DNA from 2 places in the Planococcus sp. APC 3906 genome. Region 1 is predicted to be linked to the other one. Evidence: riboswitches for the same ligand, from Rfam matches in the RefSeq annotation. Region 1 holds a riboswitch; the other holds the start of a gene.
The links. A riboswitch is a leader RNA that binds a small molecule or an ion and turns the genes downstream of it on or off. The one in region 1 is predicted to bind lysine.

Region 1 (4,990 bases):
TGGGAAGAGAAATTGGCGCCGGTTTATGCCGAATACGCCGATGCGATCGGAGCCGGCTTGTTGCAGGAACTGGCTGCACTTCAGAAGAAACACCTGGAAAACCAGTAAACGCATGCACAATAAAACCCGCAGCCAGAGAGGCTCTTGAACCTCTCTGCCCTGCGGGTTTTGCCTTTGTTCTCGGTGTTAACGATAGGCTGGAACGGTTTAGCGAAGCGTCCGTTTCAAAAACTCCTGGGTCCGCTCTTTCTTCGGATGGTTGAAAATCTGTTCCGGCGGCCCTTCTTCCACAATGACGCCTTTGTCCATAAAGACGACCCGGTCTGCGACTTCTTTAGCGAATTCCATTTCGTGCGTGACAATGAGCATCGTCAGCCCGCTTTTTGCTAAGTCTTTCATGACTTTCAGCACTTCACCGACCATTTCCGGATCAAGTGCCGAAGTCGGCTCGTCGAACAGCATGACCTCGGGCTCCATCGACAACGCGCGCGCAATCGCCACACGCTGTTTCTGGCCTCCGGAAAGCTGTTCCGGCTTCGCGTTGACGTATTGGTCCATGCCCACGACGTGCAGGAATTTCTTCGCGGTCTTTTCGGCGTCCTGCCGTTTGCGCTTCAGCACCTTGATCTGCCCGACGACGCAATTGTTCAGGACGTTGTGGTTGTTGAACAAATTGAATTGCTGGAACACCATGCCGAGCTTCGTGCGGTAGGAATGGATGTTATGATGGGCATCGAGAATATTTTTTCCGTTGTAGATGATCTTGCCGCCGCTCGGTTTTTCGAGCAGGTTGACGCAGCGGAGCAGCGTCGATTTCCCGGATCCCGAGGACCCGATGACGCATACCACTTCCCCTTTGCTGACAGAGAAATCGATATCTTTCAACACTTCATTCGTTCCGAAGGATTTGCTTAAATGCTGGATTTCAATTACTTTTTCCATAAGGTCTCCTCTTCTGCTTCTGCGGATTTCTTATTCTTTGATTTTGTGCTCCGTGTCTTCCGGAGTGACCACTTGCATCGGCAGTCCGCCGATCATGCTGTAATTGGACGGCCCCGCCATCTTGCGCTCAAGCTTGCGCAGCAGCAATGTGATGGTGAACGTCATGACAAAGTACAAGACGCAGGCAATGAAGAACGATTCGAAATACCGGAAATTATTGCCCGACACCGATTTGGTCTGGAAAAATAATTCCGTCACACCGATGACGTTCAATACGGCCGTATCCTTGATGTTAATGACGAATTGGTTGCCGGTTGCCGGCAGGATGTTGCGCACGACCTGCGGCATGACGACATTCATCATCGTCTGGAAATGGTTCATGCCGATTGCCTGTGCCGCTTCGAACTGTCCTTTGTCGACCGAAATGATGCCGCCGCGGACAATCTCTGCCATGTATGCGCCGGTATTGATCGAGACGATGAATATCGCCGCCGTAAAGACATCCATATCAATGCCGAACGCCATCGCCGAGCCGTAGAAAATGACCATCGCCTGTACGATCATCGGCGTGCCGCGGAAAAATTCCACATACGCGGACAGCAGGAAATTGATCGTTTTCTGGAACAGGCGCTTCACGCCGCGCTCCGGCATCGGAATGGTGTTGACGATGCCGATGATCAACCCGATAGCGGCGCCGATCAGCGTGCCGATGATGGAAATCAGCAGCGTCATGCCGGCTCCGCGCAGGAACATCGGCCAGTTGTTTGTAAGTATCGTGATAACCCATTCAAGACTCATGGTTTTCCTCCTAAAAAAATTTAAAGCCGGCTGCATTTAGCTGCAGCCGGCACCGCCTAAGCTTTATTGGGCAGCTGGTTGGTTTTGGATCGCTGTATCCATGATTTCCTGGCGCTGCTCTTCCGAGATGCCAGCCAATGTTTCGTTGATCTGCTCCGTGAACTCACTGCCTTTTTCCAAGCCGACTGCAACCGCTGTGTCGTCTTCTGACGTTTCAAAGCCGTCCGTGAATTCCACCATTGCAAAGTTTTCGTTGGCAGCGGAAGCACTGACCGCTTCCGGGCGCTCTGAAACGTAGCCGTCGATTATGCCGGACTCAAGTGCAACCCGCATTGCCGGGAAGCTTTCCATTGCCGTTTCTTTGGATACGCCTTCGATCTGGTCGATGACCGAGTAATGGAACGTGTTCAATTGCGCTGTGACTTTCGCGCCGTTGAAATCTGCCAATGTGCTCGCGCCTTCAAATTCGCCGCCTTTTTTCACGACCATCACCAATTCCGATGTGTAATAATGATCGGAAAAGTCGATGGTTTCTTTGCGTTCTGCTGTCGGGGACATGCCCGCAACAATGGCATCAATCTTGCCGGAGTTCAGTGCCGGCACCAAGCCGTCCCATTCCGTTTTGACGATTTCCAGTTCCATCCCGAGATCTTCCGCGATTTGTTTCGCGATTTCCACATCGTAGCCGCCCGCATATTCCGCATTGCCGGAAATCTTCACAGCGCCATTGGAATCATCGCTCTGCGTCCAGTTGAACGGCGCGTAGCCCGCTTCCATCCCTACTTTAAATGTCTTGCCTTCTTCACTCGAACCGCCGCCCGACGATGCGCCTTCTTCCGACCCACATCCCGCAAGCAGCATACCCAGTGACAGCATAGCCGTTAACATCAACCCTGATTTCTTTTTCATCTTCTCATTCTCCCCCTCGTGTGTTCTGTAAAATAGTTCTGAATACAGCAAAAAGGGCAGCTATGTACAAAAAAAGACCTGAGATAGACTCAGATCGCTATATGCATAGTTGCCCTAAATCCTCTTTTCCCGTATCGAGATAGCACACCGCATCAGACTGGGAGTCCCATGCGGCAGTCCTGCAATTGTTCACTGCAGACCCAGCAAGTAATAATGAGAACTATTACAAACTTCGGCGGTCTTTCCTTCTCCATAGCATCCTTGCTTCTCAAACTCTTCTATGGACTAATAAATCCCGCGCCTCTACCTCACCGGAAAGTGAGGTTATATTCACTTGTTTTTCATAGTCTACATTATTACTTTTTTCCTGTCAACGCCGCCCTAAATTCCATTCCACGCTCGACTGCTGGACCTTGCCATCAATCAAAGCTGTCCATAGAATCTGGAGCTGTTATAATTAATTCGAATATTCAATTTATTTAGGATGGTGTTATCCATTGAACGCCAGAAAACGGAGGGAGAGTTGGCCATGGATTTTCACGAGATGGACCGGGCGCAATTGCTGGAGGCAGTCAAAACCGATCCGTTGCACGGATTAAGCGCTGAAGAAGCCCGGCTGCGCCAAGACAAGCACGGCTTCAATGTATTGGCTGAAGCCAAAAAGCAGTCCCTGCTCCTGTCTTTCTTCAGCCAATTCACGGACTTGATGATTGTGGTGCTATTGGCCGCTGCCGTTATCTCTTCCGTCCTTGGCGAATGGATTGACGCGGCTGCGATTGTGTTGATCGTCATCCTCAACGCCTCCCTAGGCTTCTATCAGGACCGCAAAGCCGAAAAATCACTGGAAGCGCTGAAAAAACTTTCAGCTCCCCAAGTCCAAGTGCTGCGCAGCGAGAAATGGGCACGCCTGCCTTCGCGCGAAATTGTGCCGGGTGATGTAATACGTTTCTCCAGCGGCGACCGCATCGGAGCGGACGTGCGGCTGATTGAAGCGGCCAGCCTGGAAATCGAGGAATCCGCACTGACCGGTGAATCGATGCCCGCTGCGAAGCGGACCGAATCGCTGGCGATTGTCGACCCGAACCTGGCGGACATCAGCAATATGGCGTTCATGGGAACATTGGTGACAAGAGGCAGCGGCGTCGGGGTGGCCGTCAGTACCGGCATGAACACCGAAGTCGGGCAGATTGCGGGGCTTTTGCAGGCGTCCGAAGGGATGGATACGCCGCTGCAGCGCAAGCTCGGGCAGCTCGGGAAAATCCTGATCATCGCCGCTTTGCTGCTGACGCTGTTAGTCGTTGCCATCGGTGTATGGCGCGGCAACGATTTTTACACGATCTTTTTTGCGGGCTTGTCGCTTGCTGTCGCCGCGGTTCCCGAAGGCCTGCCGGCTGTCGTCACCATTGCCTTGTCGATTGGCGTCCAGCGGATGATCAAAAAAGACGCAGTGGTCCGTAAACTGCCGGCTGTTGAGATTCTGGGCAGCGCTTCTGTCATTTGCTCGGACAAGACCGGCACAATGACTGAAAACGAAATGACCGTTACACATTTATGGAGCGGCGGGCAGGAATGGACGGTCGAGGGAACCGGGTACGAGCCGGATGGCCGTTTTTTTGAAGCAGGCACCCCCGTCGAATTGCAAGGCGTCCCTGCGCTGCATGAGCTCCTTTTATATGGGATGTTATGCAATAACGCGAAAGTTTTTAAGAAAGACAAGGAATACGCCATCGAGGGAGATCCGACCGAAGGCGCCATGGTCGTGGCCGCGATGAAAGCGGGCATAAGCGAAAAATGGCTCATGGAAAATTTCACCGTGGTCCAGGAGCTGCCTTTTGACTCTGAACGCAAAATGATGAGCGTCATTGTCAAAGACAGGAACGGGCAGCTTCTCGCAGTGACAAAAGGGGCTCCTGATCTGTTGGCCACCCACTGCGGTTCGATTCGATGGGGCGCGCAGCAGCTGCCGCTCACTGCTGAACGGGCTGCCGAAGTGGAACGCGCGGTAATTGGCATGGCCAGCAATGCGCTCCGCACGATGGCGATTGCCTATAAACCGCTGCCCCCTCAGAAAGACATTTTTACCGAGCAGGAAATTGAAAAGGACCTCGTGTTCATCGGGCTCGAGGGGATGATCGATCCGCCGCGCGAGGAAGTGAAAGCCGCCATACAGGAATGCTGGAACGCCGGTATCCGCACGATCATGATCACCGGGGATCATGCGGTAACAGCGCTGGCGATTGCCGAAAAACTACACATTTCCGGCGAGGACGGCATTGCAGTGGAAGGCAAAGAGCTGGACGAGATGTCGGCGGAACAGCTGCAGGAAGTCGTGGAAAAGGCT
Region 2 (4,990 bases), on a different contig from region 1:
GAACAAAATTGGGGTAAATAAACAATAGGCATATAAATAGCTAGACCATTTAGCGCATGATATAATCGTTTTAGATTTTGTTTATAACCCAAGGAGGAATTATTAATGGCTATCGTTAAAGGAACAGACCAAAACTTTTCACAAGAAATTTCTGAAGGCCTAGTACTAGTAGACTTTTGGGCTGCATGGTGCGGACCTTGTAAAATGATCGCTCCAGTACTTGAAGAATTGGATGCAGATATGAACGGCAAAGTGAAAATCGTGAAAGTGGACGTGGATGAAAACCAAGGCACTGCCAGCGAATACGGCATCATGTCAATTCCAACACTTCTTTTGATGAAAGACGGACAGCCTGTAGATAAAGTTGTCGGCTTCCGCCCTAAAGAAGCATTGGCTGAATTGGTTAACCAACACGCATAATTCTTAACCGGGTCCAGAAATGGCACCCGGTTTTTTAATAGGGTGAGAATATGGCAAACACATTGATCCAGCATAAATTAGCAATTCTGCCTGACCAGCCAGGCTGTTATTTGATGAAAGACCGGCAAAATACGGTCATTTACGTCGGCAAGGCAAAAGTGCTGAAAAACCGGGTGCGTTCGTATTTCACGGGCAGCCACGATGCGAAAACACAGCGGCTCGTCGGTGAAATCGAGGATTTTGAATACATTGTCACGTCCTCGGACATCGAAGCGTTGATCCTGGAATTGAATTTGATCAAAAAACACGATCCCAAATACAACATCATGCTGAAAGACGATAAGTCTTATCCGTACTTGAAAATAACTGGCGAACGCCATCCGAAGCTGATCACGACGCGGCAAGTGAAAAAGGACAAAGGCAAGTATTTCGGCCCTTATCCGAATGCCTATGCGGCGAGTGAGACGAAAAAGCTGCTGGACCGGCTTTATCCATTGCGGAAATGCCATACGATGCCGGACCGGGCTTGCCTTTATTACCATATGGGCCAATGCTTGGCGCCGTGCATCAAACCGGTTGAAAAAGAAACTTATCAGGAAATGATCGACAGCATTACGAAATTCTTGAACGGCGGCTTCCGCGACGTCAAACAGGACCTCATTGAAAAGATGTCCGAAGCGGCTGAAAATCTGGAATTCGAACGGGCAAAAGAATACCGCGACCAGATTGCGCATATCGAAACCGTCATGGAAAAACAAAAAATGGCAATGAATGATTTCACTGACCGCGATATTTTCGGCTATGCCGTTGATAAAGGCTGGATGTGCGTCCAAGTCTTTTTTGTGCGCCAAGGCAAATTGATCGAGCGGGACGTGTCGCTGTTTCCATTGTATCGGGACCCGCAGGAAGAGTTTTTGACGTTCATCGGTCAGTTTTATGAACAGCCGCATCACGTCAAACCGAATGAAGTCTTGCTGCCGGAAGGCGTCGACGCGGAATTGATCCGTGAATGGCTGGATATCCGTGTGCTCGTTCCGCAGCGCGGCAAGAAAAAGGATTTATTGCAGCTTGCGAAAACGAACGCGGAAATCGCAATCAAAGAGAAATTCGGTCTGCTTGAACGCCAGGAAGAGCGGACGATCGGGGCTTGCGAAGAATTGGGCACGGCGCTGAACATTGCCACGCCGCTGCGCATCGAAGCTTTTGATAACTCGCATATCCAAGGCGCGGACGCTGTGTCGGCGATGATTACGTTCATCGACGGCAAACCTTCGAAGAAAGATTACCGGAAATACAAAACGCGCAATGCCTCGAAGCCGGATGATTACGCAGCGATGCGCGAAGTTATCCGCCGGCGCTATACACGGGTCCTGAAAGATGGGCTTCCTCTGCCTGACCTGATCGTCATCGATGGCGGCAAGGGGCAGATCGAATCCGCCCGTGAAATTGTGGAAGACGAACTCGGCTTGTCGATACCGATTGCTGGCCTCGCCAAAGACGCGAAACACCAAACTTCGCATCTGCTGTACGGCGATCCAGTGGAGGCGGTGCCGCTGAAACGCACAAGCGAAGCGTTTTACTTGCTGCAGCGCATCCAGGACGAAGTCCATCGATTCGTCATTACGTTCCACCGCCAGTTGCGCGGCAAAAACTCGATCCAGTCCGCATTGGACGATTTGGAGGGAGTCGGGCCGAAGCGCAAACAGCAGCTATTGAAGCATTTCGGTTCTGTAAAACGCATCAAAGAAGCAAGCAAGGAAGATTTGAAAGAAGCGGGCATGCCAGACAAGCTGGCGGACCAGATCCAACAGCATTTTTCACAGCAATCATTGCCAGCTGAACAATAACGTGATATCGTAAAGACATATTTAGATCACTTGGAAAAGTGATGATAGAGGCGCGGACGCCAAAAGTAGCCATTCGGAGATTTGCAGAATCTGTGAAGAATGGGGAAAGGGGCAGCCGCCGAAGTGTACGGATTCTTGCAAATCCGTGTGCTGGTTCTGCATTTAAGAAATGCAGGGCTGTCAGAGTCAATCTCTGGAGGGCTATCTCACATGGACGTTTTTTATTCGTGCATGATGAAAGAGGTAGTTTGCCGGCAATCCGGCGAGCTGCCTTTTTTTATTGTCTAGCCGCGCTGGCGTATCGGCCAGTCCGGCATTCATGTTGAGGGCCACTTACAATATGGGAGTGGAGAGAATGAAAACTGTTGTCATGAAGTTTGGCGGAACATCCGTTGCAACACCAGAAAAAATCATCGGGGTCGCAAAACGCGCGATCCGTGAAAAGGAAAAAGGCGTGCGTGTCGTCATCGTCGTGTCGGCGATGGGCAAAACCACTGATACGCTGCTCGAATTGGCAGGGGACATCTCGTCAGAGCCGCCAAAGCGGGAAATGGACATGCTGCTGGCAACCGGCGAACAGGTGACGATTGCGCTGCTCGCGATGGCCTTTAAAATGCTTGGCCACGAAGCGCTGTCATTCACCGGCTGGCAGGCGGGGATTGAAACCGAATCCGTGCCGCGCAATGCCCGCATTGAACAGATTCACACCGAGCGCATCGAACAGGCGCTGAGCGACGGGTATTTTTGTGTGGTCGCCGGATTCCAGGGCGTCGACAAAATCGGCAATATCACGACGCTTGGCCGTGGCGGTTCTGATACAACGGCAGTCGCGCTTGCCGCTGCCTTGCATGCGGATAAATGTGAAATCTATACCGATGTCGACGGCGTCTATACATCCGACCCGCGCTTCGTAACCGGTGCGCGCAAGCTGGAACAGATTTCCTACGATGAAATGCTGGAGCTGGCGAATCTAGGGGCTGGCGTATTGCATCCGCGCGCGGTTGAATTTGCGAAAAACAATCATGTCCCTTTATCGGTCCGCGCAAGTTATTCGGATGAACCGGGAACAATCATACAAGAGGTGATCACTGTGGAAAAAAATCTGATTGTCAGAGGCGTGGCGTTCGAATCCGGAATCGCCCGTGTGACGGTTACTTATAAAAAAGCGTTCAATGGTTCACTGGCGAACATCTTCACGACATTGGCGAAGCATCATATCGATGTTGATATCATTGTCCAGAGCATTACAGATGATGCCCCGCCTTCGGTTTCGTTTTCAATCAAAGAAGACAGCCTGGAGGAAACGCGCCGGGTGCTCGCTGAGCGGCAAGAAGAAATCGGATTCCTGGCAGCAACGTATGAAGTCGGCTTATCGAAAGTTTCCATCGTCGGCTCCGGCATGGTATCCAATCCCGGTGTCGCTGCCCAAATGTTTGATATCCTTCGGTTAGAAGGCATCCCTGTGAAAATGGTCTCCACTTCGGAAATCAAGATCTCCGTTGTTGTGCCCGAATCGGACATGAATCAATCCGCGAACGCGCTCCACAGCGCCTTCGGTTTAACGATATAAAAAAAGGCGAGTTCACATTGGTGAACTTGCCTTTTTCTATATCGGGATGATTAAACTTTATCGCGCGTATCCGTTTTCAACGTGATGCGAACGCCCTTTTTCTTGCCGAGTGGCTCTTCATAAGCTTCTGTCATAAAACCGTCAATATTCTGTTTTTGCTGTGCCAAAAATCCGGCTTCGAGCTTGAAGCAACGATGCTCCAGCCCAGGCGCAGCAAGGTGCAGCACGGTTTCGCCTTTAGCCGAACGCTCAAGTGTCAGCTCGCCGAAGCCGGCTTGCCTGAAAAAGTCCGATGCCTCGTCCAGCGATGCCAGTGGGAATTTGCGGGCAAGCGATTTGCCGGCCCAGTATAGGATATCCGGTTGGTGGCGCCCGAGAATATCAGGGATTACGTGTTCCCGTAGAACTTCCAAGCCGAATTTTCCGTTAAAATCTGTGTCTGTGACAGTCATGTTGAACCCACTTTCAATATAATAAATTAAAGGATGAAACTGTTAGTAATGAGGCAAGTTGCCTTGACGCTCCTATTGGTGCGGAGTACAATAAATATGTCATATTATTGTATCATGATGATAATAGCAGTCAATGGATGCTTTCGTAACATATCGATTGCTCTTTTTGCTGCCCATTAACGCCTAAGGGAGGTAAAATTTTGGATAATCGAGAATTTTTAATGCGCAGGCTGCACTCACTATTGGGGATCATTCCAATCGGATTGTTCTTGACGCAGCACTTAATCGTCAACCATTTTGCGACACAAGGCGTGGAAGCGTTTAACACAGCTTCCCATTTCATGGCGAGCTTGCCGTTCGTAATCTTCTTGGAGATCTTCGTTATTTATTTACCGTTGATGTACCATGCGTTCTACGGTCTATACATAGCGTTCACTTCGAAAAATAATGTGGGGCATTACAGCTACATGCGCAACACATTGTTCGTGGCACAGCGCTATACAGGAATTTTCCTGGTAATCTTCATCGCATGGCACGTGTTTGAAACGCGTTTCCAAGTCGCTATCGGCAATGCTGCTGAAGCAGACTTCAACATGATGGCCAACATCCTCGACAACCCGGCTATGCTGGTATTCTACATCTTGGGTGTATTGGCAGCGACGTTCCACTTGGCGAACGGCTTATGGTCATTCTTGGTTACT

Region 2: linked by a shared signal. The riboswitch ahead of QMA09_RS02960 (aspartate kinase) and the one ahead of QMA09_RS12785 (transporter substrate-binding domain-containing protein) in region 1 are both predicted to bind lysine.

What each region holds. Positions count from the first base shown of each region.
Region 1 is NZ_JASDCW010000022.1:45,470-50,459, reverse strand. It holds gene QMA09_RS12800 (DctP family TRAP transporter solute-binding subunit) at 1-108, shown strand, start outside; gene QMA09_RS12795 (amino acid ABC transporter ATP-binding protein) at 208-942, opposite strand; gene QMA09_RS12790 (amino acid ABC transporter permease) at 973-1,740, opposite strand; gene QMA09_RS12785 (transporter substrate-binding domain-containing protein) at 1,804-2,649, opposite strand; lysine riboswitch at 2,782-2,963, opposite strand; gene QMA09_RS12780 (cation-translocating P-type ATPase) at 3,179-4,990, shown strand, end outside.
Region 2 is NZ_JASDCW010000003.1:58,264-63,253, forward strand. It holds gene trxA (thioredoxin) at 106-420, shown strand; gene uvrC (excinuclease ABC subunit UvrC) at 471-2,267, shown strand; lysine riboswitch at 2,305-2,479, shown strand; gene QMA09_RS02960 (aspartate kinase) at 2,623-3,837, shown strand; gene QMA09_RS02965 (YslB family protein) at 3,888-4,289, opposite strand; gene QMA09_RS02970 (succinate dehydrogenase cytochrome b558 subunit) at 4,487-4,990, shown strand, end outside.